2 linked regions of the Runella sp. SP2 genome follow. The protein of the gene in region 1 interacts with the protein of each later gene in a pairwise test. Links are inferred from orthologs where the notes say so. Each region holds a gene or a part of one and is shown in the gene's direction. Other genes may lie near its edges.

The links.
Region 2: the proteins of DTQ70_RS21300 (region 1) and ftsA interact in binary tests that used the Escherichia coli proteins (3 or more experiments, as listed by UniProt). The link is inferred for Runella sp. SP2 from one-to-one orthologs.

Annotation. Positions count from the first base shown.
Region 1 is NZ_CP031030.1:5,279,708-5,297,124, forward strand. The notes cover bases 8,705-11,533. They hold DTQ70_RS21300 (rod shape-determining protein), read left to right. Parts: upstream 8,705-9,520; coding sequence 9,521-10,546; downstream 10,547-11,533. Other genes in these bases: DTQ70_RS21295 (glycosyltransferase family 2 protein), read left to right, coding at 8,705-9,423; mreC (rod shape-determining protein MreC), read left to right, coding at 10,666-11,514; DTQ70_RS21310 (hypothetical protein), read left to right, coding at 11,511-11,533. In the rest of the region: DTQ70_RS21255 (enoyl-CoA hydratase/isomerase family protein), read right to left, coding at 1-208; DTQ70_RS21260 (glycosyltransferase family 2 protein), read left to right, coding at 441-1,181; DTQ70_RS21265 (thioredoxin family protein), read right to left, coding at 1,363-2,025; DTQ70_RS21270 (TlpA disulfide reductase family protein), read right to left, coding at 2,049-2,534; polA (DNA polymerase I), read right to left, coding at 2,817-5,654; DTQ70_RS21280 (S41 family peptidase), read left to right, coding at 5,775-7,454; DTQ70_RS21285 (acyl-CoA thioesterase), read left to right, coding at 7,454-8,002; DTQ70_RS21290 (YbaB/EbfC family nucleoid-associated protein), read left to right, coding at 8,047-8,385; more of DTQ70_RS21295, read left to right, coding at 8,392-8,704; more of DTQ70_RS21310, read left to right, coding at 11,534-12,014; DTQ70_RS21315 (sigma-70 family RNA polymerase sigma factor), read left to right, coding at 12,231-12,860; DTQ70_RS21320 (hypothetical protein), read left to right, coding at 13,151-13,426; gmk (guanylate kinase), read left to right, coding at 13,433-13,999; DTQ70_RS21330 (radical SAM protein), read left to right, coding at 14,003-16,204; DTQ70_RS21335 (AEC family transporter), read right to left, coding at 16,211-17,134. UniProt on the Escherichia coli protein: Forms membrane-associated dynamic filaments that are essential for cell shape determination. Acts by regulating cell wall synthesis and cell elongation, and thus cell shape.
Region 2 is NZ_CP031030.1:5,847,741-5,859,614, reverse strand. The notes cover bases 2-2,971. They hold ftsA (cell division protein FtsA), read left to right. Parts: upstream 2-789; coding sequence 790-2,154; downstream 2,155-2,971. Other genes in these bases: ftsZ (cell division protein FtsZ), read left to right, coding at 2,249-2,971; DTQ70_RS23565 (cell division protein FtsQ/DivIB), read left to right, coding at 2-720. In the rest of the region: more of DTQ70_RS23565, read left to right, coding at 1-1; more of ftsZ, read left to right, coding at 2,972-3,733; DTQ70_RS23550 (DNA alkylation repair protein), read left to right, coding at 3,735-4,442; accD (acetyl-CoA carboxylase, carboxyltransferase subunit beta), read left to right, coding at 4,566-5,408; DTQ70_RS23540 (radical SAM protein), read left to right, coding at 5,461-6,432; rRNA maturation RNase YbeY, read left to right, coding at 6,688-7,113; tRNA uridine-5-carboxymethylaminomethyl(34) synthesis enzyme MnmG, read left to right, coding at 7,211-9,073; DTQ70_RS23525 (Ig-like domain-containing domain), read left to right, coding at 9,225-10,886; DTQ70_RS23520 (tetratricopeptide repeat protein), read left to right, coding at 11,482-11,874. UniProt on the Escherichia coli protein: Essential cell division protein that assists in the assembly of the Z ring. May serve as the principal membrane anchor for the Z ring.

The DNA of each region.
Region 1 (17,417 bases):
CTTTCAGGTCAACCCCTGCCGACCATGCCCGTCCAGCCCCCGTAACGACAAACAACTTAATAGATTCATCCAGCGACACTTTTCGTGCTACATCTGCTAATTCGGCGATAAGATTCGGGCTGAGGGCGTTCAACACCGACGGACGATTAAGGGTTACTTTGGCCACTCCTGCTTCTTGCGAAAAGAGAATATCTTGGTACGTTGTCATATTTTTCTCGATTAATCTTTCTTAAATATCTGCATTTCTAACCGTAAAACGCTCATTTGCTGGCACATTTTTAGCTAGATTATTTACGGAGTAAAACAATTTCGTCGCTTAAAATCGTTTCTAAAATTGGAGAATCAGCCCTCCGAGACATTTTAATCGTAACTTTGCGGCCGCATTTACTCCAAACCTATAAGGTTTGGTAAACACATCGAACTGAAAACAAACTTCTTTAATGTATAAAGGGAAAAAAGTAATCATCGTCATGCCCGCTTACAAAGCGTCGCTCACGTTGGAAAAAACCTACCGAGAAATCCCGTTTGACTTGGTAGATGATATTATTTTGGTCGATGATGCTAGTCCAGACAACACCGTCGAAGTAGCCGAGCGACTGGGTATCAAACACGTCATTCGCCACGATAAAAACAAAGGCTACGGCGGCAACCAAAAAACGTGCTACACCAAAGCCCTTGAGCTAGGCGGCGACATTGTTATTATGCTTCACCCTGATTATCAATACACGCCACTATTGCTTACGGCTATGATTTCCATCATTGGCAATGGGCTGTATCAGGTCGTGTTTGGATCACGGATTTTAGGGAAAGGCGCTCTCAAAGGTGGAATGCCTATGTATAAATACGTTGCCAACCGCATTTTGACGTTGACTCAAAACATTTTGATGAACCAAAAACTCTCCGAATACCATACGGGCTACCGCGCGTTTTCGGGAGAAGTTTTGCGGAGCGTTCCTTTTCAAAAATGCAACGACGACTTTGTTTTTGACAACGAAATGATTGCCCAAATTTTCTGGAAAGGCTACGAAATTGGTGAAGTAACTTGCCCTACCAAATATTTTGAAGAAGCGTCGTCTATCAATTTCCAACGAAGCATGAAATACGGATTTGGCGTTTTGGGAGTATCAAGCCGCTACTTTTTGGCAAAAATTGGACTCTGGAAATGGGATTTGCTAGATTAAATGAGAATGCCTAGCAAGTACTTCAGCAAGCGCAATTATGAATAAGCACTTCGGCAGGCGCGGCAAGTGCCTCTGGTTGCTCACAACCAGAGAAATTTTTTCCTCAAAAAACAAAAAAGGGCAGCTTGGAGCTGTCCTTTTTGTTCACTGTCGACTGTAAAATATAGACTACCAATTGTTTTTAAGCGTCTTTCCAACCAATCGCACATCCTACGGCTTTGGTTTGGGTCACTACGACGGGTTTACCCGCCAAAATGTTGTTGACTGCATCTTCCACGTAGCGTTTGGTGACGCTTGCGGGGTCTTGGTAATTATCATCTATGGTTCCAATGTATTGTACCGTGAATTTAGCATTTTCATTTCGTAAAACAAAAACATGCGGCGTACGCGTTGCGCCAAAAGCTTTTGCCACGGCTTGCGTTGCATCTTGCAAATAAGGAAAAGTATAGCCTTTCTCCGTCGCTCGCTTCTTCATATTGTCTATCGACTCGTCTTCGTAATCCGACGCATCGTTGGAATTAATCGCCACAACAGGAAAATTGAGCACCCCGTATTTTTTATCCAAAGCAATAATGCGCTCTTCGTAGGCTTTGGCAAACGGGCAGTGGTTACAGGTAAACACCACTATTACGCCTTTTTTGTCTTTGTAATCCGACAAACTTACGGTTCCTCCTTTGGCATTTTGAAGCTTAAACTCAGCTACCGACCCGCCGATTGGATACCCCACCGAAGAAGCCTGCACGCGTTGCTGTTGGAACACCAAGGTCGTTGCGATACTCACTGTCAACGCTGCGAATAATGTTGCCCAAAACTTATTTTTCATGGTCGTTGGTATGTTTGCCATTCTGACGAAATCAAGTTAAAAAGTCACAGAAAATCAGAGAGTTCCTTTTCCAAACGGAGGGCGTCAAGTTTTTGTTCAAAAAACACTTTTTTCCCCTTGGCATTATTGAAAATCAGGGTAGCAGGAATGGCACCTGACCATTCTTTGCTCACCTTCTCAATCCAGCTATTGGCGTCGGGTTCATTGAGCAACCATACTTGCGATGTTAGCTTTCGTTCGGTCACAAAAGGAATCACTCTCGTTGTCAATTCTCTAGCAAAATCCATGCTAACTAAAATCACTTTGAGCTTCTGATTCAGGTATTTCTGCTGAGTTTGTTCAAAATACGGCAATTCTGTCACACAAGGCTTACACCAAGTCGCCCAGAAGTTCAATACATAGGTAGTATCGCTTTTTTGAGCAAAAAGACTATCCATCGCCACCCATTTTACCATCGATACTTGCTGTGCTTGCCCTACCGTTTGTACCATGACCAACAGCACACCCACTATCCAGCCTTTTGCATTCATTCTCACAAGTTTAAAATTCTACTGCTGAATACGTCGGGTTGTGAGCAACCCTTTCCACAGCACTCAATACGTTGGGTTGTGAGCAACCCTCTCCACAGCACTCAATACGTCGGGTTGTAAGCAACCCTCTTCACAGTACTCAATACGTCGGGTTGTGAACAACTCTCTCCACAGCACTCAATACGTCGGGTTGTGAGCAACCCTCTTCACAATACTCAGCAACCCTCTTCACGATGTCAAAGTAAGTACGCGATTTTTTCTCACATTTACAAACTGACTTTTCTAGTGCGCTTCCAACCAATTGAGCCCTTTTCCAATTCCCGTTTCCATTTTTACGGGCAACGGAATGGCATTCACCATCAACTCATTTACGTGGTGGCTCAACAATTCGATTTCATCGCGGTGCGCGTCAAACACCAATTCGTCATGTACCTGCAAAAGCATACGTGACTGTAGTTTTTCGCGTTTCAGAAAATCGTGGATATTAATCATCGCTATCTTAATCATATCCGCCGCCGAGCCTTGAATCGGGGCGTTGATGGCGTTTCGTTCGGCAAAACCACGCGTCGTTTGGTTTTGAGAATCAATATCAGCCAAATAACGCCGACGTCCTAAAATTGTTTCAACGTATTTTTGTTCACGGGCTTTGTTAATCACCATGTCCATGTAGCTTTTTACAGCAGGAAATTCTTGGAAATAGGCTTTGATGATTTCACTTGCTTCTCCCCGCGCAATCCCCAAGCGTTGGGCTAAGCCAAAGGCCGAAATACCATAAATGATACCAAAATTGACCATTTTGGCTTTTCGACGCATATCCGACGTTACTTCTTCGAGGGCTACGTCAAATACTTTACTGGCGGTACTAGCGTGAATATCAATACCTTTATTGAAGGCTTCGAGCATGGTGGCATCCTGACTGAAAGCGGCCATGATTCGGAGTTCGATTTGCGAGTAGTCGGCCGACAAAATCACATAATCTTCATTTCTAGGGATGAACGCTTTCCGAATCTCTCGTCCACGAGGCGTACGAATCGGAATGTTCTGAAGGTTAGGATTGGTACTGCTCAAACGCCCCGTCGCTGCCACGGCCTGATTGAACGACGTGTGAATTCGTCCCGTTGATGGGTTGATAAGCTGTGGCAACGCATCCACGTAGGTCGATTTTAGTTTTTGCAACTCGCGGTAATCCAGAATCTTACGCGCAATTTCGTGTTCCGATTCCAAATCCGACAAAATATCTTCTCCCGTAGCGTATTGTCCCGTCGCTGTTTTTTTAGGGTTTTTAACCAACTTCATTTTTTCAAACAAAACCACTCCCAACTGCTTCGGTGAACCGATGTTAAACTCCTCTCCCGCCAGTCCAAAAATTTCTTGCTCGACTTGCTTCATGTCGATTTCCAGCACGCCCGACATTTCGGATAAAACGTTGGTATCAACTTTTATCCCCTCACGTTCCATCGCTGCCAAAACGGGCACTAACGGCACTTCTACGCCTTTGAATAATTTCTCGGCTTGGTTTTCGACCAAAAGTGGTTGTAGTTTATGCTTGAGTTGGAGGGTAATGTCGGCATCCTCGGCGGCATATTCTACCAATTTCTCAATAGCCACATCCCGCATGGTCAATTGTTTGGGGCCTTTTTTACCAATAAGCGCCTCAATCGCCACGGGTTCGTAGTTGAGATAGGCATTGGCCAGCGCATCCATGTTATGACGCTTGTCGGGTTCGATAAGATAATGCGCCAACATGGTATCGTACAACGGCCCGCGCACTTCTACCCCGTAATTTTGCAGAATCAACATGTCGTATTTGAGGTTCTGCGCTATCTTTTCAATCTTTTCGTTTTCAAGCACTTCTCGAAAATCTTCCACGATAGCTTGTGCTTCGGCACGGTCGGCTGGCACGGGTACGTAAAACGCCTCGCCGTCGCGGTAAGCAAATGCCAAACCCACCAATTCAGCATCAATGGCATCCACCGACGTGGTTTCAGTATCAAAACAAAAAGATTCTTGCAAACTCAAGTAATACGCCAGCGATTGACGAAGCTCAGGGGTATTCACCAAATGATAGCGGTGAGCCGTGGTAGCCACCGTACGGCGCTCATTGCTCGTTTCTGATTCGGTACCTGTGCTTACCGAAGTCACTTCGCTTTGTTTACTCACCGAAGGAGCTGCCGTTGGGGCTTCACCAAACAGGTTCAATTGGCCCGTTTTATTGGCCGCAGGAATAGCAACGGGGGCTTCCGTTTCGCCCAAAAGGCGTTTTTTAAGGGTTTTAAACTCTAGTTCATCCAACAACGACGAAAGTAGCTCGCGGTTGGGCTCACACATGCGCAAATCTTCCTCTTCAAAGGCAATCGGCACGTTAATGTCAATCGTCGCCAGTTGCTTCGACAACACCGCCAAGTCTTTTCCCTCAATGACTTTCTCTTTGAGTTTGCCTGCGAGCTTATCGGTATTGACAATCAGGTTTTCAATCGAACCAAACTCAGCGACCAATTTTTGCGCCGTTTTTTCTCCAACCCCTGGAATGCCAGGAATGTTATCGGACGCATCACCTTGCAGTCCCAACATGTCCACCACCTGACTAATATCACTGATTCCCCAACGCTCACATACTTCTTTTGGCCCCATAATCTCCACTCCTTTTCCCGATATGGCTGGTTTGTAAAGATATACATGCTCTTCGACCAACTGCCCGTAGTCCTTGTCGGGGGTCATCATAAACACTTCAAACCCTTCGCGGGCGGCTTTTTTGGCAAGCGTCCCTACCACGTCGTCGGCTTCATATCCTTCCATTTCCAAGATAGGAATACACATTGCCTTGAGTAGCTGTTTTACGTACGGAACCGCCGTTGTAATGTCCTCGGGTTGTTCTTGACGCTGTGCTTTGTAGGCTTCAAATTGCACATGCCGAAAAGTAGGCTTCGGTGTATCAAAAGCCACTCCAAGGTGGGTAGGTTTTTCGTCTTTTAATACTTCCAATAAGGTATTGGCAAAACCAAAAATAGCACTGGTGTTTAACCCTTTGGAAGAAATTCGAGGATTTTTAACAAACGCAAAGTGGGCACGGTAAATGAGGGCAAATGCGTCTAAGAGAAATAATTTTTTTTCGGGTTTCATGGGGTGTTTGAATGTATATTAGCTACAAATAACGCAAAGTTTGGAGAGATTTTTGAAGTTTGTAAACTACCTTTTGCCTTTGTTCGTTACTTTAGGTGTTTTTTAAGATAAAATAAGCAAATGGAAAATCCCATACAAAACGACCGTTGGACAGTTCGTTTACCCATTTTATTGAGTGTTACCCTTGCCGCAGGCATGTTGTTAGGTGCTACGTTTTTTGGTGGCAGCAAGGGAATTGCTGATGTAGCCCGAGGACATACCAAGTTCAAGGAAGTACTACAACTCATTGATAATAATTACGTTGACACCGTCAACACCGACGAGTTGGTGGATTATTCCATCACCAAAATGCTCGAAAAACTCGACCCTCACACCTACTATTTTAACCCCAAAGATGCCGTAGCTGCGCGCTCACAACTCGAAAGTGGTTTTGATGGCATCGGTATTGAGTTTAATCTCTACAAAGATACCGTTTACGTAGTGACACCTCTGGTCGGTGGGCCGTCGGAAGCCGCTGGTATTCAGAGCGGGGACAAAATTTTAAAGGTAAATAGCGATATTTTTACGGGTAAAAAAGTGGACAATGCCTTCATTTTCTCCAAACTCCGCGGGCCGCGCGGTAGCGAGGTTAAAATCGAAATTTTGCGCCGTGGCGTACCCAAACCCCTATCGTTCTTACTCCGCCGCGACCGCATTCCTACCTTCTCGGTCGATGCCGCTTATATGATGGACAAAGAAGTGGGCTACGTCAAAGTTACTCGTTTCTCGGAATCGACCTACGATGAGTTTAAAAACGCCGTGAGTTCGCTTAAAACCCAAGGCATGAAAAAACTCATGCTCGACCTCCGTGGCAACCCTGGCGGATACATGGATCGCGCAACCAACATGGTGGATGAACTATTAGCAGGTGATAAATTGATTGTTTACACCGACGGCAAAGACGACCGCTACGACCGCCAAACCCGCGCCAAAAATGCAGGAATGTTTGAAAACGGCAGCGTGGTTGTTCTCATCGACGAAAGTAGTGCTTCAGCCTCGGAAATTGTCGCAGGGGCACTTCAAGACCACGACCGAGCCCTCATTGTGGGTCGTCGTTCGTTCGGAAAAGGCTTAGTGCAAATGCCCGTCAATCTTTCAGACGGCTCCGAATTGCGTCTCACGATTTCGCGCTACTATACCCCAAGCGGCCGTAGCATCCAAAAACCTTACAAAATGGGTGATTTGGAAGGTTACGAAAAAGACATCAAAAATCGTTTTGAACACGGCGAATTATTTGTTTCTGACAGCATCAAAAATAACCCTAAACTTCAGTACCGTACCGACGCTGGCCGCATTGTTTACGGTGGCGGAGGCATTACGCCCGACGTATTTGTACCGCGCGATACCAGCATGATGTCGCCGTATTTGTACGAGTTGTTTGCCAAAAACACCGTGCGTGACTACGCCCTCAACTACGTCAACCAAAATCGCAAACAGTTTGAGAAACAAACCTTTGCGGAGTTTTTAAAAAGCTACAATGTCACCGATGCCGATTTGAACGGTGTGGTTAAAAACGCGACCGCCGATAACATCAAGTTCAACGAAAAAGAGTTTAGCCGTTCTAAGCCTTACATTCGTACATACCTCAAGGCGCTCATTGCCCGTTATGCTTACCAAAAACGCGACAAAGGAGGCCTCAACAACGAATTTTACCAAGTCATGTCCAACACCGACGAAGGAATCCGTAAAGCGGCAACCCTTTTTGATGAAGCCGAAAAATTGGCCAAAGGAAACGTAAGCTTAAAAGACGCCAAGAAATAATGACGCCCAAATCAGTCGCAAGCTCGCAGGTAACCATTACGGAATTGATGATTCCTTCCTACGCCAATTTTGGAGGTAAAATCCACGGAGGTATTTTGCTTTCGCTCATGGATAAAGTCGCCTACGCCTGTGCGTCCAAGCACGCAGGAACCTATGTGGTGACGGTGTCGGTGGACGGGGTCAATTTTCTCCAACCCATTGAAGTCGGTGAATTGGTTTCGTTGCACGCCTCGGTCAACTACGTGGGGCGCAGTTCGATGGTCATCGGGATTCGGGTCATTGCCGAAAACGTCCGCTCAGGCACCCAAAAACATACCAATACCTCGTATTTTACGATGGTTGCCAAAGACGATGAAGGCAAGCCTACGGAAGTCCCGCCGTTGTTGTTGGACTCCAAAGAAGACATTCGACGGTTTTTGGAAGCCATCAAACGCCGCGAGCTAAAAAACCTCTACGCCGACGAGTTTGACAACGAAAAAACGCGCTTGAGTGTGGAAGAAAACCTTCATTTGTTGGAAAAAGAACGTTGCGTTATCGCCCAAAGGTAAATTGACATTGTGTATCTTTGCGCACTTAAAAATCAGAAAAAACTATGTTTGGAGATATGATGGGAATGCTTGGAAAGGTAAAGGAATTCCAAGCCAAAATGAAAGAAGCCCAAGAAAGTCTTGGCCAATTGAGTGAGTCGGCAGAAGCAGGTGCGGGCATGGTGAAAGTGACCGTAAATGGCCGCAAACAAGTCACTCAACTGACCATTGACCCCGATTTGATGAAACCCGAAGATGCCGAAGTCGTGCAAGACCTTATCATTGCGGCGGTAAATCGGGCGATGGAAAACATCGAAGAAAAAATCAAAGCTCGAATCCAAGAATCGACCGAAGGCGTTTTGCCCAACATTCCAGGGTTGGACTTGAGTAAATTCATGAAATAATACGCAATGGATAAAATCGCCATTGTCATTTTGAATTACAACGGGAGAAACTTTCTAGAAAAGTTTCTCCCGTCTGTTATTGCGCACTCGGAATCCTATCCGATTTACGTGGCCGACAGCGCCTCGAAAGACGATTCTGTGGCTTGGACGCGCGCGCACTACCCCAACGTTCGATTGATAGAACTTCCGCAAAACCGAGGCTATGCGGGTGGATACAACGCTGCTTTGAGTCAAATTAAGGCCGAATACTACGTTTTGCTCAATTCTGACGTCGAAGTGACTGCTAATTGGCTTACGCCGATGGTACAGTTTTTGGACACCCATCCCAACGTGGGCGCTTGCCAACCCAAATTATTGGCGTACCACGATAAAACGCAGTTTGAATACGCAGGAGCTGCGGGGGGCTTTATGGATTGGCTAGGTTTTCCCTATTGCCGTGGTCGAATATTTGACCATTGCGAAACCGACAAAGGGCAATACGATACTCCAATGCCTATTTTTTGGGCGTCGGGAGCGTGTTTGTTTATTCGGGGGCATTTATTCCACGAACTCGGTGGCTTCGACGAGGACTTTTTTGCCCACATGGAAGAAATCGACCTCTGCTGGCGTCTGCACACGGGCGGTCACGAAATTTATTGTCTTCCCCAATCGACGGTCTATCACGTAGGTGGCGGGACGTTACCTCCCTCCAACCCCTTCAAAACCTACCTCAACTACCGCAATAGCCTTGCGATGCTCTACAAAAACTTACCTTCTAAAAATCGCTTTGGCATTATTTTTTGGCGATTGGTAGTAGATGGAATTTCGGCCGTTCGGTTTATACCAAAAGGAGAGTGGGCAAACATTTGGGCTATCATTCGGGCTCATTTTGCGTTTTATGGGTGGATTAGACGCAATTTATCGCAGAAACGGGAAAAAATTATTCGAGAAATCGGGCCACCCAAAGAGGCTCATTCCCTGCCTATTGCGCCCAAGAGTGTGATTTGGGGCTATTTTGTCAAAGGTCAGAAAACCTACGACTCATTTTCAAGACCTTAATCAAAAAAATTACTTGGTTTGTATTCTGCCAAAAAGCCGATAAATTCCTTTAATTTTGCGGCTTATAAACATTAGTCACTCTGCGAAAGCAAACAATATGGCATTATTTGATTTTTTAACGAGCGAGATTGCAATTGACTTAGGAACGGCTAACACCCTTATTATCCATAAAGATAAAATTGTGGTGGACGAGCCTTCTATCATTGCTTTGGACAAGAACAACGGGAAGGTGCTGGCGATTGGTCACAAAGCGATGCAGATGCACGAAAAAACCAACGAAAATATAAAAACCATCCGCCCGTTAAAAGACGGTGTAATTGCCGACTTTACCGCCGCGGAATTGATGATTAGAGGAATGATTAAGATGATTGCTCCTAACAATCGCTTTTTTACCCCTTCGCATCGAATGGTCATTTGTATTCCTTCGGGTATCACCGAAGTAGAAAAACGGGCCGTAAAAGACTCCGCTGAGCACGCAGGTGCCAAAGAAGTATATATGGTGCATGAACCTATTGCCGCTTCTATTGGTATCGGTATCGACATCACCCAACCCAACGGTACCATGATTGTCGATATTGGTGGTGGAACGACCGAAATCGCCGTGATTGCCCTTTCGGGTATCGTGTGCGAGCAATCGATTCGTATTGCGGGCGACGTTTTTACCAAAGACATCGTAGATTACATGCGCCGCGAGCACAACCTTCTCATCGGAGAGCGTTCGGCAGAGCAAATCAAAATCGAAGTAGGTTCGGCCTTGCCAGAATTGGACAGCCCTCCTGCTGACTTCGAGATTCGCGGACGTGACCTCATGACGGGTATTCCAAAAGAAATCAAAGTAACCTACAGCGAAATTGCTTACGCCCTCGACAAGTCGATTTCTAAAATCGAAGAAGCGGTGATGAAAGCCCTCGAAATTTCGCCCCCAGAACTTTCGGCCGATATTTATACCAACGGTATTCACCTCACAGGTGGTGGAGCGTTGCTACACGGTTTGGACAAGCGCCTTGCGGCCAAAACCAAACTCCCTATTCACGTTGCCGACGATCCACTCAAGGCCGTTGTAAAAGGGACAGGCGAAATCCTGAAAAATTTAGAATTGTATAAATCGGTATTGATTCAGTAATTATTCAGATGGTTTATAGTCGATAGTCCACGGTCAATGGTCCATGGTCAATAGTAAGCATACTGTGGACTATAAACTATCGACTATGGACTGTGGACTATCGACCATGGACTAAACAAATGCTCCAACTATTTGAGTTTATTGGGCGTAACCGCAATTTTATCCTCTTTGTTTTGTTAGAGGTGTTTAGCTTTTGGTTGCTTGTCAATAACAACAATTATTGGAGCGTAGAGTACTTTAATACAGCGAATACCCTGAGTGCCAAAAGCCTTGAATTGTCTAACGCAGCGCGTGAATACACCAACTTACGGGATGTAAACGCGGCTTTAGCCGAAGAAAACCGTCGTCTCAACGAGCTAATTACCAAGCTTCAACAGCAAAAGCCTACCAATGCACCCGTAGGCTATCAAGCTGACTCTGCTTTTGCCAATCGGTATAAATTTGTAACGATTGCCAAAGTGATTGAAAATAGTACGCACCGAGCTGACAATTACTTGACCATCGACAAAGGCTACGCCGACGGCATCAAAGAAGGCATGGGTGTGGTATCGGCAACAGGCGTAGTGGGTAAGGTCAAAATTTGCAACAAAAACTTCTCGGTCATTACGTCCATTCTGCACTCGCAGTTTATGGTTTCTACCAAATTGCTCCGCAGTGGCGACCAAGGAACGGCCAAGTGGGAAAATAATACCACCCCTTCCATCATTCAGTTGAAGGATATTTCTCGTTACACCACCATCATGAAGGGGGATACCGCCGTAACTTCTGACCAAAACGTCGTTTTTCCACCTGGAATCGCCGTTGGGATTGTAAAGTCGTTTCGTGTAGCGCCTGACCAAGCATTTTTTGACATCGACCTCAAACTTTCTACCGACTTTTCGAAGATTTCGTACGTGTATTTGGTAGAAAACAAATTATTGGAACAACAACAGTCGCTTCAAGAAAGCCTCACTCCAAAACGCAAATGAACCCAACCGAAATCATTCGCACTGTCGTCAGATGGCTCGTGTACGTGTTGCTCCACATTTTTGTTGCACGTCACTTGGTGCTGTTCGACTATGCGTTCTGTTTTATTTACGTAGGTGCTATTTTATTTTTACCGATTGAAATCAACCTCACGGCGCTATTGGTCATTAGTTTTTTTACGGGTGTTATAATTGATACTTTCGACAACACCTTGGGGCTTCATGCTTCGGCCTCCGTGCTAATTGCCTACCTTCGTCCTATCATTATTAAATACCAGCTTGGGCAAAAACTTACCGAAGGTCGCCTTCAGCTATCTATTAAAGAGTTGGGCTTCCCCACTTTCTTGTCGTACATCCTGATGCTGATTTCCATTCACCACATGGTGTTATTTTTGGTTGAAGCAGGTAGCTTTCGTTTATTTCCATACACCTTCCTAAAAATTGTTTGTAGCGTTGTATTTACAACAGTGACGGTTATTCTAACCCGCCTTTTTTCTCGTTAATCTTCAATTATTTTTCACTGACATTTTGTCCCACTTTTCATTTTCCAAAACCATTGGAATAGTTTTTGACGTATATCAGTACAAACTAATCTGGGAACATTTATCAACAACTAATCACAAAAAAATAACCTTTCATGGGTTGTTTTTGTTGATTGAAGAAAGATGATTTGCGGAGAAGGGTGATGGTTTGTTAAAATTCGTAAATTTACGGCAGCCATGTCAGTCATTATGTCAGAAGAAATCGAAGAAATACCTTTAGCCGCCTCCGAAACGTCGTATAGCGACACCGAGCGCAACGACATCTTCAACCGCGAGTTTATGCCCCACATAAACTCCATGTACAACTTTGCCTTTAGGCTAACCATGGACGAGGACGATGCCAACGACCTTGTCCAAGATACCTATTTAAAAGCTTTCCGTTTTATTTCTTCTTTCGAGCGGGGAACTAATGCCAAAGCGTGGTTGTTCAGAATCCTGAAAAACAGTTTCATTAATGACTACCGTAAGCGTAGTAAGGAACCTTCTAAAGTCGATTACCAAGAAGTAGAAACAACCTACAACTCGGAAGAGGCCGCTGAAGTTGACCATACAACCGACTTGCGCGTCGAGACTGTCCAAGACATGATTGGCGACGAAGTGGCTACGGCCCTCAATTCGTTGCCTGTCGATTTTCGTACGGTTATTATCCTTTGTGACATCGAAGGGTTTACGTACGAAGAGATGGCTAAGATTCTGGATATACCGATTGGTACAGTTCGTTCTCGTCTGCACCGTGCTCGGAATCTCCTCAAAGACAAACTCAGAACGTATGCCGCTTCAATGGGCTACGATACTGACGAAGATTAGCAATCATAACCACTCTTTTCTTGCGGGCTAACGCGTAGAAAAAATCACTCAAAGCAGACACCATAAATGTTTGCTCATAAACATTTGTGTTGTTAGTGAACGATTTGCTTGGTTAAATTGGTTTAGTTTGAATAACAGGGAGATTAGAAAATAAAAAGTCGTTTACACTGCCCGCTGGGATGCTCAGAAGTATTCGTGAACTTTTTCTTTGAAGAATTCCTTTTGATAATAAATAACAAAAAAACAGAAAGATTCAAAGAATTCATTGAACCTTTACAATAGTATTGGATATGCAATCGTCACCTTCTGCCACAGAGAACACGAAGTATCAGAAAGAGTACTGCGAGCACCACGCAGAGTGTCTGAAAAAGATTCAGGCGGTCTTAGATGGAGGAGCAACCGAGGACGAGAAGGAACACTTCCGAAAGAACATGGACCACTGCTTGCATTGCATCAAAATGTATCACCTCGAAAAGTGCGTTAAAGAATCTCTCCAATCAAAAATTGATAAACGCCTTTGCCCCGACAATCTCGTCGCTACAATCAAAGCCAAACTCAATATATAATACACTTTGGAAGGAAAACTCATCATCTTCTCCGCCCCGTCTGGTTCTGGTAAAACCACTATCGTTAGACACCTTCTTGCTAAGTACAACAACTTAGGCTTTTCTATTTCGGCCTGCACCCGCGACCGCCGTGGCCGCAACGAAGTGGATGGCAAAGATTATTACTTCCTTACGCCCGACGATTTTAAGAAAAGAATTGACAACAACGAGTTTGTTGAATGGGAAGAAGTATATCCTGGAGGCTACTACGGTACGTTAAAATCAGAAATTGAACGCTTGTGGGCCAGCGGCAAACACGTCGTTTTTGACGTTGACGTAAAAGGTGGGCTCAAACTAAAAGAGTATTTTCAAGAACGGGCATTGGCCATCTTTGTAAAAGCTCCCAGCGAAGAAGCAATCAAAGAACGCCTCATGTCACGCGGGACAGAAACCGAAGACAGTTTGTCTAAACGACTCTTCAAAGTAAAATTTGAAATGTCATTCCAAGATAAATTTGACGTTATTCTAGTCAATGATGATTTAGAAGCTGCGCTTGCCAAAGCCGAAGAATTGGTCGAAGACTTTACAAAATAACAGTTGCAAAAGGTTTTACTACTCACTCCGCCTTTCACTCAGCTGAATACCCCCTATCCTGCTACGGCCTATATCAAGGGGTTTCTGAACACGCTGGGCGTTGTTTCTCACCAAGCAGATTTGGGGATTGAAGTCATATTGAAACTATTTTCGGCCCAAGGACTTACCCAACTCTTCGATGCCCTCGAAAAAGCCGAGCATGACATAGAACTTACCGAAAACGCGTTTCGTATCTATCACCTTCGCGACGAATACGTCGCGACCATCGAGCCCGTTATTTCTTTTCTACAAAATAAAAATCCAACCCTCGCCCATAGCATCTGCGACCGCGCTTATTTGCCCGAAGCCTCCCGCTTCAAAGATGTGGAAGACCTCGATTGGGCGTTTGGGACCATGGGTACGCAGGATAAAGCCCGTCACCTAGCTACCCTTTATTTGGAAGACTTGGGCGATTTTCTGCAAGAGGCCATCGACCCTCATTTTGGCTTTAGCCGCTACGCCGAACGCTTAGGACGCACTGCTACGCATTTTGACGAACTCTTGGCCGAACTTCAAAAGCCCAATACGCTTATTACGGTTTTTCTCCATGAGTTGTTGAAACAAAAAATGGTGGCGTTCCAGCCTACCGTTGTTTGTTTGAGTGTTCCTTTTCCAGGCAATTTGTTTGGGGCACTAAAATGCGGTCAGTACCTCAAAAAACACTATCCTGACGTAAAAATCGTGATGGGAGGTGGCTTTTGTAACACCGAACTACGCTCACTTTCTGACCCGCGCGTATTTGATTACCTTGACTTTGTATGCCTCGACGACGGCGAGGCTCCTCTGCGCACACTGCTCGAATACCTAGACGAAAAACGGCCTTTGTCTTCGCTCAAGCGCACGTTTGCCCGTACCGATAATCAAGTCGTTTATCACAACGGTGCTTCAGAAAAAGACGTAGCGCAACGAGACACTGGGACGCCCGATTATTCCGACTTATTTTTACTGGACTACCTTTCGGTTATCGAAATTGTCAATCCAATGCACCGCCTTTGGAGCGATGGGCGCTGGAACAAACTGACCCTTGCCCACGGCTGCTACTGGGGTAAATGTTCTTTCTGTGACATTTCACTGGATTATATCAAAAATTACGAGCCTCTCACGGCCGCGCTGATTTGCGACCGAATCGAAGAGATTATTGCCAAAACCCAACAAAATGGTTTTCATTTTGTGGACGAGGCCGCGCCGCCCGCTTTGCTTCGCGACGTAGCCATTGAAATCATCCGCCGCAAGCTAACCGTCGTTTGGTGGACCAACATTCGTTTTGAAAAAAACTTCACCCACGATTTATCTTTATTACTCAAAGCTTCGGGCTGCATTGCCATGTCGGGTGGGCTAGAAGTGGCTTCTGACCGCTTACTGGCAATGATGAAAAAAGGGGTAACTGTAGGACAAGTAGCTCGCGTAGCCGATGGGTTTACCCAAGCAGGCATCATGGTTCACGCCTATTTGATGTACGGATTTCCGACACAAACGGCCCAAGAAACCATTGATTCGCTCGAAATGGTGCGGCAATTATTTGAAAATGGCGTTCTCCAATCAGGCTTTTGGCACCGTTTTGCCATGACTTCCCACAGCCCCGTGGGTTTGGCACCTGATGCTTTCGACGTGCAGCGCATTGGGCCTAGCTTTGGAGGTTTTGCCGACAATGATTTGTACCACGACGACCCCAAAGGCGCCAACCACGACTTGTACAGCGAGGGGCTTCGTAAGTCATTGTTTAACTACATGCACGGAGTAGGTTTTGATATTCCTCTTTCAAAATGGTTTGATTCAAAAGTACCTACGACGACGATTCCGCCGAATTACATTCAGCGACAAATTACCCAAAGCGAAGATAGTGTTCGTAAAAATGCCTTTGTGGTTTGGCTTGGGAAGCTTCCTAACGTGGAGTATTTTGAGGTAAAGCAAGGGAAAAAAGTCATCGAACTAGCCGAATTTCATTTTTACGATAAAAAACACGATTGGAGCATTCAACTTCCTGCCCAGCAAGCGCATTTTTTGGAAGAATTATTCCCTAGAATCGCACTTCACCTTTTTGAACAACCACTGGCTTACCAACAATTACAAACGGAGTTTGAAGCGGCTCATTTGGGAAGTTTTTCGACATTTTCAAAGACACCGACTTGGAAAAAACTTCGTGAAAATGGGCTGTTAATTCTATAGGAGACGCTAGGCTAAATTCAGTCCCACTACAAGCCCCCACATCAATAGAAAACTAATAATCAAAGACACATTTACCAAAACTCCCGCGATTCGGGAATCATAATTGAGTTCGTCCGCAAAGGGAAGAATCGTCATTCCAATGGGTAGAATTACACAGACAATCAGCACATTGCGAAACATGGAAGGCTCAGGAACAAACGTGTAAAGCAACACCACCGCCAATAGCCCACAGCCATACCGAATAGCCAGAACCTTTACTACTGCCCACACTTGGCTCTTTTCGAGGGCAAAACTCATGTAAATCCCCATCAGCAAAAGCACCAATGGTTTATTGGCTTTGGCCAGTACGTCCAAAAAATCGTAGGCAACGGTCGGAAGTTCGATGTCGAGGGCGTTGATCGTTAGGCCAATAAACATGGCTTGCAGCGGAGGGAGTTGGAGTACTTTTCGCAGCACTTTTTTAAATTCTACGGAAGCGCCTTCTTCTTTGACCGCAAAATAACTCCCCACCGAATAGACCAATCCGAAGGTAATGATGGTATTACCAATGTCGAACATCGCGACGTAAACCAACCCTTCTCTGCCCCAAATTCCCTCAATAATGGGAAACGCAAACAAGCCCACATTGAGCCCCCCGCAGGCCATGGTCAGCATTCCTCTCAGGCGGTCGGGATAGCCCGAAAACCAAAACCAGCCAATAAGCGTCATTATCGACCCCAAAGCAATGCACAGCAAAGGGCTAAAAAACAAAGCGGGTTTAAAATCTATGCGAATCGTACTGACAATCATCAACGCAGGGAACGTCGTGTGCATCAGAAATTTAGAAATTGATTTTCCGTCTTTTTCGGTGACAAAATCAAATTTTTTAATCAAAAAACCCATCGTGGCGATGCCGAGGGTAATGAGAAAAACGCTGTTGGTCTGATTCATCGGAGGAGAGTTGAAGCGGGAATGCGAAGCACTACGAATGCAAAACTACAAAAGTGCGTTGGAAGGACGACCAAAAACTTTGAAAAGTATAATTTTTAGACCAATATTTTATGCGTACTTTTTATTGAGACAAAGCATCAAAAAACGTCATTTTCTTGCCTGATTACAATCTATTTTTTGTTAAGTACAATTTTGCAAACGTTGTCGGTAACGATTGCGTAAAAATATCGGCGCAAATCGTTGATTTACTCCACAATTAAAAATAAACTCAATCCTGCCAAAC
Region 2 (11,874 bases), 570 kb from region 1 along the record:
GCAGTGTTATTTTACGTTGAGTATCAACAAAATAACAAACGATGTAAAAGTGTCGTGGTGAGGCTCGATAACAAAGCAGAGTATCCTTTTTTTAGCGAACAAGACATCAAAGACCTACTCACTGTGAAAGGAGTTGATGTGGTTGAAGGGATGAATTTTTCGGATATTAACTTTAAAGGGCTCGAAAAAAGAGTCCTAAAAAACCGTTTGATAAAAAAATGTGACGTTTTTCGAGATTTATCAGGAAATTTGGTCGTAGCAATCGAACAGCAACGCCCCATTGGCCGAATAATGGGTAACTTTAACGAAGCAACTCAGTCAATAACGGCCGAATCAGGGGGGTACTTAACGGAATCTGGGGACATTATTCCTCTTTCTGGACGATTTGCCGCTCGTACGGTTATTCTTTCAGGCGATTTTTTCAAAAATGCCAAAGCCATCAAATCTCCCAAAGGAGAACAGCTGATAGAGTTTTTAAAACAGCTACAGCAAAATTCTTTTTGGAAATCTCAAGTGACCGAAGTGATTGTGGCAGAAGACGGAGAACTAACATTAACCCCCCAAGTGGGACAACACCAAATTGATTTTGGTTTTCCAGAAGACGCAGACCTCAAATTTGAGAAGTTAAAGGTCTTTTATAAGACCATCCTTCCCATCAGTGGTTGGGAAAAATACCATCGAGTAAGTGTAAAATTTAAAAATCAGATAGTGTGTGAATAATCCTTTTCTATTCATCACCAACCTATCAATAGTACATATCATAAGTTTTTATTAAAGCCTTAGCACATCATGTCAGAACACGAAATTTATTTAGGAATAGACATTGGTAGCACCAAAGTAGCTGCGGTTTTAGCAAAACCCAAAAAGCTAAGTAACCATACGATGCTTCAGGTGATAGGGATGGGGTCAGCCCGCAATGAAGGTGTTCATCGTGGGAACATCAATAACCCTATTAAAACCAAAGACGCCATTCGTCAAGCGCTCGAAATGGCAGCCAAAAAAGCGGATCGCATTGATTTGTTATCTCATAACCTATTCGCATCTGTCAATGTAAGTGGGACACACTTAGCAACAACGTCGGAAACAGGCTCCGTGGCCTGCCACGCCGTTGGTGTGCAAGGAAGAGATGTAAAATCGTTGTTTGAAACCATGCAGCAAACGTTTGATTCTGATACGAATCAAATTATTCACTTGCTTCCACTCAAGTTTTCGGTTGGAGAACAGCACGAAATTATTGACCCTGTTGGGCATACTGGACTTAAATTAAGCGGTGATTTTAAAATCATTACCGCAAAAAAATCGGCGTTGCACCAAATCAAAGACTCACTCCAAAAAGCGAACCTTTCGGTCAATGAAGAAGATGGTTTTTCGGCTTCTCCACTGGCTTCTGGCTTGGCTATTCTTTCCGAAGACCACAAAAGCCTAGGGGTTGTACTTGTTGATATTGGCGGCGGAACTACCGACATTGCCATTTATCACGATGGGTTATTATGTCATACTGTAGTCTTACCTTTTGGAGGCAATCACATTACGAACGATATTCGCGAGGGCTGTCATCTTACCCATGAAAGCGCTGAAGAAGCCAAAATATTCCTTGGCGAAACCGAGCCAAAAAACTGTTCACTCAACACAATGTTGGTTATCCCAACTGCCGAAGGTATTCCACCCATCGAAATTGTAGCACGAAATGTCATTTTGATTGCCAGAGCTAGATTGCGTGAAATCGCCGCTTTAGTTCTGTCCGAAATCAAAAAAGCAGGATATGAGCACAAATTACGTGCAGGAATCATATTGACGGGTGGGACGTCAAAAATTAAGGGAATTGAGAGCATTTTTCGAGAAATCACAGGAATGTACGTTCAGATTGGCTCGCCAAAAAACCTCGAACGAAGCAATAGCGCGCTTGATTCGCTTATCACTGACCCATCTTACACTACAGCACTAGGGTTGGCCTGGTCTAGTGTAAAACCACTCGATAAACGAATCGAAAAAACAACGGTTAGTCCTGAGCCAGAGCAAAAAAAACCAAGCAGTAGCTGGTCTATCCCTGGTTTTCGCAAAAGCACGTCTCAGGAATCAACCATTAAAGAAATCAGTACCTTTATTTGGAAAGGTCTTACCCAAGATGACATCAAAGGACACGACGATTATTAATAAAGGCCAAAATATCCCTACCTAGTTTGTTTATTTTTAAGAAAATATGGTTTTTGCACGAAAAAACGTTTTTGAGCACGACTACGAGTTTGTTATGGAAGAGTCAACCCACTTAGACGATGCCCCTATCATCAAAGTAATTGGTGTAGGAGGGGGAGGTAGCAACGCCGTCAACCACATGTATAAAAAAGGCATCAAAGATGTGGTGTTTGTGGTATGTAATACCGACAAACAGGCGTTGATGCGTAGTCCTATCAATAACAGAATTCAATTAGGAGCCGATAGTCTCAAAGGCTTAGGAGCAGGAACTGATTCTGCTACTGGCCGCAGCGCTGCAGAAGAGAGTATTGAATATATTCGTCAATTGATGCAACCTCCAACCCAGATGGTATTTATTACTGCTGGTATGGGGGGAGGAACAGGTACTGGTGCTGCTCCTGTCATTGCAAAAGTGGCCAAAGAAATGGGGATGTTAACCGTTGCGGTTGTAACTGCCCCTTACAGCCACGAAGGCCGTATTAAGAAGAACCAAGCCATCGATGGTATCAATGCCCTCAAAGAACATTGCGACACTGTGCTGGTGATTCTTAACGACGAATTGGCTAAGTTATACGGAAAATTACCGATTCTCCGTGCTTACGAGCACGCTGATAACGTTCTCTCAAACGCCGTAAAAAGTATTGCAGAAATTATCACCGTCCACGGAAGTGTCAACTCCGATTTCATGGACGTCAAAAAAGTACTTCAAGGTGCTGGTACGTCTGTGATGAGTTCTGCGGTTTCATCGGGCGAGCATCGGGCTGAATTGGCGATTGAGGCCGCGCTTAACTCTCCACTTCTCAACAACCGTGACATTCGTGGTGCCAAACGTATTCTTGTGACGCTTGCTTCAAGTACGCAAGAAGAACACATGGCTACGCTTGATGAGCAAATGATTATTACTGACTACATCGAAGGACTCATCGGAGACGAAGCTGACATGTGTAAAGTGGGTATTATTTTTGATGATGCCCTTGGTGATCAGTTGTTGGTGACAGTTATTGCGGCGGGTTTTGAAGACTCTCACTTGCCGTTTAATTATGACACAAGTGTAAAGCAGCGAAAAGAGCCCGTTCAACTACCATCGGTTTCTGATACCATACAGAGAAATACTTCGTTACCCCCTTCAACAGAGCGTAAGACAACGGAGTATAATCCAAGGCAATCGACAGCGACTACTAGCAATTCACCTATTTCTGTATCACCGCAAAAGCCAGAGGTGAAAGAAGCAAAAATTGAGGTAACAAAGCCTGTGCAAGAGCTGCCAAAGGTGGAAGTACAACAAACCCAGCCGCCAAAACCTGCCTTTGAGGAGCCACCAAAACCGCCGAAACCGCCAGTTGTTGAAAAAACACCTGAAGAACCACAGGAAGACCCCGAAATTTTGCGTCGCCTTGTGCACGATATTTCCTTTGGAAAATATTCGGAGAAAGAACTCGACAAACCTGCTTTCCTGCGTCAAAACGTTGTTTTATTCCAAAAACCAAATTCACCTGACGAAGTGTTCATTCAGATTGTTTTAGACAAGCACAAAAGGTAAAATGGCAGGAATTGATTCGATTCAAAAAGATTTATACTCCCTAGGCAGCCCCGAAAAGGCTGCCTTTCTTTCGCGCTTTTTTAAAACAGGGAAAGGCCAATATGGAGAAGGAGATTTATTTTTAGGCATTACCATGCCCGAAATACGGTCTGTGGTTGCAAAATACGCGTACCTGTCTATTTCAGAATGGCAAGCGCTTCTTATTAGCCCTTATCACGAAATTAGAATGGCTTCTTTGATTGGTTTAATGAAGCATTTTCAGAAATCAAAAAAAGACCCCACCGCTCAGAAACAAATTTTTGATTTTTACCTTACGCACCTTGATTACATCAACAATTGGGATTTGGTAGATGTCACCTGCCGCGATATTGTTGGTGCTTATTTATTGAAACAAGACCGCAGCATTCTTTATGACTTGGCACAACGCCCTCATCTTTGGGCGCAACGCGTGGCAATGGTATCCACTTGGTATTTTATCAAACACAATCAATTTAGTGACACCTTGCGTATTGCAGAGCTTCTATTATCTCATTCTCACGATCTTATCCACAAAGCAGTAGGGTGGATGTTGCGCGAGGTAGGAAAACGTGACGAGCTTGTCCTTGAAGAGTTTTTAGATACCCATACCCAACAAATGCCTCGAACCGCATTACGGTACGCTATTGAACGTTTTCCTGAGTCAAAACGCAAGTATTATCTATCACTTTGACACATAGATTGATTTCTTATGTATCTTTGGCGCGGCCTTTAAAAGGCTCAAAACACTATTGAGTTTGATTATCAGCGTCTTATCTAAACTCAATGTACACAAATCAAAACTCGAATCTAACTCATGTCTTGGTTTACTAGAAAAGAAAGGGGCATTCAGACGCCCACCGAAATGAAACGCGAAGCTCCTGATGGGCTTTGGTATCAGTGCCCTAGCTGCAAGCATGTTATGCACACTCGCGAACATAAAGTCAATGCTTATACGTGCGTAAAATGTAATTATCACGAAAAAATTGGTTCGGAAGCCTATTTCTCAGTTCTTTTTGACAATGCAGAATACACCGAACTCGATGCCAATATGCTCTCGGGAGATCCTCTGAATTTTGAAGATACAAAGAAGTATCCCGATCGTATCCGTGACACCGTAAAGAAAACAGGATTAAAAGATGCCGTGCGTACCGCTTATGGGAAAATGGATGAGCTCGACATTGTGGTAAGTTGCATGGATTTCAACTTTATTGGTGGTTCTATGGGCTCGGTAGTAGGAGAGAAGATAGCCAGAGGGATTGACCACGCATTGCAAAACAAAATGCCGTTTTTGATGATTTCTCGCTCTGGTGGCGCACGAATGATGGAAGCAGGCTATTCATTAATGCAAATGGCAAAAACTTCGGCCAAGCTTGCGCTCTTGTCGGAGGCAAAAATTCCTTATATATCTTTACTTACAGATCCCACTACTGGTGGTGTTACGGCATCCTATGCCATGTTAGGTGATTTTAATATTGCCGAACCTGGCGCACTTATTGGATTTGCGGGACCACGTGTTATTCGCGAAACCATTGGTAAAGATTTGCCCAAAGGTTTTCAAAGTGCAGAATTTGTCTTAGAACACGGCTTCCTAGATTTTATCGTCGATCGCAAAGATTTAAAAGATAAGCTTGCGAGTTTACTACGAATGCTTCAATAAACTCCCACTTTCTGGAAAGTATAAAGCTTTCCAGAAAGTTTTATTGCACCCTATGCGTCTTGTATCCCACCCTGTCTTGTGTAATTACTATGTGACGTATCGCTGTAACGCCGCTTGTAGTTTTTGTGACATTTGGGAGCGACCTTCACCATACATAACCCTCCAAGAAGCCAAAGCTAATCTTGCTGCCCTGAAACGATTAGGGGTGAAAGTCGTTGACTTCACAGGAGGAGAACCATTATTACATCGTCAGCTTGACGAGCTGCTAAAGGAATGTAAACGGCTGGGTCTGTTGACTACCATTACCACCAACTGCCTGTTATATCCTAAATATGCCAATCGCCTTCGGGGGTTGGTTGACATGCTCCATTTTTCTCTTGATTCTCCTGAGCGAGACGAACATGATTTATCCCGAGGGGTAAAATGTTTCGACAAAGTCATGGAGTCTATCCAAATCGCGAAGTCGTTGGGAGAGCGTCCAGACATACTTTTTACCGTTTTTGAGTCGAATATTCACCAGATAGAAAAGGTTTGGCAAGAAATATGCAAACCTCACGGCCTTGTACTTATCCTAAATCCCGTCTTTGAGTACAATAAAGTGGGCTCACAGCTGTCTCCAGCGGCATTACAGCAGCTTAGGCAGTGGGGAAAAAAAAGCAATGTTTATCTCAATGATGCCTTCATTCAGTTACGTCTTGATGGTGGAAACCACACAGATTCCCCCATTTGCCTTGCTGGTAGTACTACCATTGTCATTTCTCCTGAAAACAAACTCGTACTACCCTGTTATCATTTAGGGCTGAAAGAATTTGCGATTGAGAATAATTTATATGAGCTATATCTCTCTGACGAAGTTCAAAAGTTAGTCGCACTAGAAGGCCGTCTTCCTGCTTGCGAGGGTTGTGCCATCAATTGTTACATGCAACCGTCTTTTGCCGTGACTATCAATAAATATTGGTGGAAAGCTCTTCCGAGCACCCTCAAATACAACAGAATCAAAGGGACGTGGAAACAACTCTTTTGATACTTCCCTTATTCTTCCTTAATTTTGTCTTATATTATTAGAAGCTAACTCATTAATTTAGAGGAAGTAAGGTTACTTTTACTCTGCTTTTTTAGTGTTTTAGCATCCCGTTTTAGATACTCATTTTCGCCCAAATGTCTAGGGAAACCATGCTTTCTAGCAACAAAATACGCTGGTTTTCAGTAATTTACGGGCAAAACTGGGTTATTATCGAGCATATTATAGTAGAACTACGACCAATATTCAATCCTCCCAATGATTCAATTTTTCAACGAAGACGTGGATTTTAAAATTCCTAATCCGCGTAAAACAAAGACGTGGCTCAAAGACATCATTGAGTCCGAAGGGTTTGAACTGAACCAATTAAATTACATTTTTTGTTCTGACGAGTACTTACTTAGCGTAAACCAGCAATACCTTAATCATGATTTTTATACCGATATTATCACTTTTGATAATTCAGAAGAAATAGAAGGGATTGTTGAAGGAGATATTTTTATCAGTATCGACAGAGTAAAAGAAAATGCCGAACAATTATCAAAAACCTTCAAAGAAGAATTATTAAGGGTACTTGCTCACGGTGTTCTTCATTTAGTGGGATATGACGACCACGAAGATGAAGACGAATTAGTAATGAGACAAAAGGAAGATACATACATTGCCACCTTTCCGAAGTCTTAAATCTGACTCTTTACAAAAATGTTTCATGTGAAACATTTTTAGATTTTCCACAAAACAGTACATTTTCACGACATTTGATTAATTAAACAAAAACTTTATGTTTCCAGAATACGACGTGATTGTAGTAGGAGCGGGGCACGCAGGTTGTGAGGCAGCGGCGGCAGCGGCAAACATGGGCTCCCACGTTTTACTCATCACAATGAATATGCACACGATTGCTCAGATGTCGTGTAACCCAGCAATGGGCGGTGTAGCAAAAGGGCAAATTGTACGAGAAATTGATGCACTTGGAGGACAGTCAGGAATAATTAGCGATAAAACCATGATTCAATTCCGAATGTTGAATCGCTCAAAAGGGCCCGCAATGTGGTCGCCAAGATGCCAAAGTGACCGTATGCGTTTTGCGGAAGAATGGCGAATGACATTGGAACAAACCCCAAACGTGGACATCTGGCAAGACACAGCGAAAGAAATTATTGTAAAAGATAACAGAGCTGTTGGGGTAAAAACCTCACTCGGCGTGGAAATTACCGCGAAGGCTGTGGTGCTAACCAACGGTACATTCTTAAACGGATTAATCCATATTGGCGAAAAACAATTTGGAGGAGGTAGGGTAGGGGAGAAGGCTGCCACTGGAATCACCGAACAACTTATTCAATTGGGGTTTGAGTCAGGGCGAATGAAAACAGGTACGCCACCTCGCATAGACGGTCGTTCGCTAGACTATACAAAGATGGAAGAACAGCCAGGCGATGAAATCCCAAGCAAGTTTTCTTATACCGACACCCCACCCCTTACCCATCAAAGAAGTTGCTGGATTACCTATACCAATGAAAAAGTACATGGTGTTTTAAGAACTGGGTTCGACAAATCACCCATGTTTACGGGGCGGATTAAAGGGCTTGGACCGCGTTACTGTCCATCAGTAGAAGATAAAATCAATCGTTTTGCAGACAAAGACAGTCACCAAATTTTTGTAGAACCCGAAGGCTGGTCAACCGTAGAAATGTATATCAACGGTTTTTCGACATCACTTCCAGAGGATATTCAATACAAAGCCATTCGACTTATACCAGGTTTTGAAAATGCAAAAATGTTCCGACCAGGGTACGCCATTGAGTATGATTATTTCCCCCCAACTCAACTAAAACTCACCCTAGAAACTCACTTGATTGGTAATTTATTCTTTGCAGGTCAAATCAACGGAACGACAGGGTACGAAGAAGCAGCATGTCAAGGACTCATTGCAGGAATCAATGCGCACCAAAATGCGCACGAGTTAGATGCTTTTATTTTAAAAAGATCCGAAGCATACATTGGTGTATTGATTGATGACCTCGTTAACAAAGGGACGGAAGAACCGTACCGAATGTTTACCTCTAGGGCAGAGTACCGTACTTTACTCCGCCAAGACAATGCCGATATTCGACTCACGGCATTAGGGCATAAGATAGGGTTGGCCAGCGAAGCACGTTTAGTTCGTGTACAAGAAAAAATTGCCAATACCGAGGTAATTTTAGAAGAGCTTCAAAAAGTGAAAGTAACGCCCAATGAAGTAAATCCGATTTTGGCAGAGATAGGTACGTCTCCTATTCGAGAAAAACAGCCCCTGTATCAATTGCTAAAACGGCCTGATGTAGAAATCGAAGACATCAAAAAACTCAGTGAAAGCTTTGCCACATTTTTAAATGGCTTTAATGAAGAGTCGGCAGAACAGGCCATGATAAAAGTGAAATACGAAAGCTACATCGAAAAGGAAAGATTAATGGTCGAAAAAATGAACAAGTTGGAAGACCTCGAAATCATCCCCAATTTCGATTATGACAAAGTCCCTGCGCTTTCTTTTGAAGGCCGACAAAAACTTAAAACCATTAGACCGCACACTTTGGGGCAAGCCTCCAGAATCAGCGGAGTTAGTCCTTCAGATGTTTCGGTTTTATTAATCCACATAGGACGCTGATTTTTATTGATTACCAAAATAAAAGGGGGCTTTCAAAGCTCCCTTTTATTTTGGTAGAAAGTCGTCAAACAATAAACTCATTTTAAAAGATGTTAATTTGCAAGGGCTAACAAAAGCCCTTTTTATTTTTGTTAAAAATTTCGCCCAACACATGAGTTCCTTCGACATAAAACAGTTAGTAAATACACTTCGAATTTACAGTCTGCTGACGGCTGCTTTTTACTTCTTACTACTAGGTTGCTCTCAACCCATTTCTCCAACGGGAGGAAAACGAGATACAATTCCGCCAAAGTTGATAAAGAGTATTCCTGAAAATAAGCAAACCAACTACAAAGGAAAAACCATTGAACTTGAATTTGACGAGTACATTGTAGCCGAAAACCTACAGCAAAAATTGTTGGTTACACCCGACCCAGGCGAGTATGAGTACAAAGCCAAACCAACGAGTGTTCGGCTTGTATTTAAAAAATCATTGGATTCAGCCAAGACATATTCGTTTTCGTTTGGGGATGCTATCAAAGATTTTAGCGAAAAAAATCCTGCTAAAAATTTACGACTCGTGTTTAGTACAGGGATTGGTATCGACTCTGCACTCGTTAGGGGAGAGGTGAAAGATGTACAGACCAACAAGCCCATGATTGATGTTTTGGTTGGCCTCTACCCACATTCGGATACACTCAATATCGAAAAAATGAAGCCAATGTATTTTACACGGTCTGATAGTTCGGGAAGGTTTAGTATCGAAAATATTCAGTCCAACCTTTATCGACTTGTAGCTTTCGATGACAAAAACCGTTCATTTACCTACAATCCGAAGACGGAGAGGATTGCATATTTAAGAGATAGCCTCGTCATTAAAGATTCTACGCAATTCTCAGGCGCTTCCCTCAAGCTGTTTTTAGCCAATACTACCCCTGCAAAAGTAAAGGGAACCATCCCACGAACTTATTATTATTCTATCAATTATGACAAAGGATTTGTGGATTATAAAGTAAAATTTGATAATCCAAACGACTCCATTCCCTACCTTCAGAACGGTCCAAGCGAGTTGAAATTCTTCAATACCAAAAGTAGGAAAGATACATTAGTGGCAAAAATTATGATTCGAGACTCCGTAGGACTCACTTTTGAACACGTTCAAAAAATCAAATTTCGAGAAGCTCGAAACACAGGAAAAAATAGCGAAAGCAATAGAGAACCGTTTGATATGAAAGCCAGTCACCAAGACAATGACCCAATCGAACCTCGATTATTTACTTTAAAACTCACCTTCAATAAACCCTTAGCAGAGGCTAGGTTGAACCAAATTCAGTTGGTAAGCGATAGCCTCAAAACCGAACAGCTACTTCCTAGCGATTATACATGGGAAAATAATAAAACAATCCTTACCCTTACCCACCAAATTTCAGCCCGTAAGTTATTGAAGGTAATCCTTCCCAAAAGCACTTTTTTTAGCGTAGAAAATGACACCATTCCAGAGCGGATATATAAACTTCCCATCATGGAAGAAGAAGAATATGGTATGTTAGAAGGCGAAATTAAGGGAGCTAAGCAACCATTTATTATAGAGTTATTGGACGAGAAATTTGAGGTCGTCAAAACATCCACAAAACCATCATTCCAATTCAGTTACTTAAAACCAGCCCTATATAATATTCGGGTCATTGTAGATGAAAACCAGAATGGGAAGTGGGATACGGGCGATTTTAAAACCCGAAAATTGGCCGAACCCATTCTTTTTTATCCTGATGTCATCAAAGTCAAGAAAAATTTTGTCTTGAGTGGTATAGATATAGACTTATCCACAAAATAATTCACAATTCACATACAATGTGGAAAAGCTAATGCGCCTCTTGGCGCATTTTTTGTACATACTCAAAATGAGCGTAGGTAGGTTTTACTTTGTGAAACGTCATTTTCACAAAAAAGAACATTTGGCGGAAAAAATGTTAACAACATTGTGGATAACTGTTTTCATTCACACAATTTAGTGGATAATCCGGGGATAAGGGTGTCGATAACCTTTTTGAATTGTGGAGAATTATTTGTCCACATCCACTGTGTGGGAATCTACACAGGTTTTGCACATCATTTCAAGGTGTTTTTCACACTGAATTTTGTGGACAAATAGTCATCCACATCGTTGATAAGACTATCCACAATCCACGGCAAAATGTGAACAATTGTTTATTTGCTTGAAAAACAGTAATTTCAGTTGTGGAAAAAAATAAAAACAAGTGGATAACCTTATATTTTATTCACAAAAGCGTTTTAGAATAAAGTGGAAAACTTGTGAATAGTTTTGTTTTCCACTTATCCCCGGCCTTAATTAACTTTAATAGTTTTAAAAATTAATGTTTATTGTTTTTATAATGGGAAAAGAAAAAGTGTGTATAACCCCAAATCGGGTGTGGATACTACTCGTGGGGCTAGGCTTGTGGTTAATGACCAGTGTGGCTTATGCGCAAAGCGACGCTGACTTAGCGGATGCCTATTTTCAAAAAGGAGAGTGTGATAAAGTCGTTGCGCTTTATCAAAAAATATTACGCAAAGACTTCAACAAGATTTATCTGAGAAGGTATGTGAGCTGTTCAATTAAATTGAAGGATTTTGAAGAAGCGGAAAAGTTTTTCAAACGCCAGCAAAAATCAGACGCTCGGTTTGGCTATTTATATACGCTCTATTGGGGACGCATGCTCGAACAAACGGGACAAATGCCCCAAGCAATGCAGAAATACGATGAAAGCCTAGCACAAGTGCCTTCTAAGGACATCAATGCGTATAAAGAACTCTCTGATGAG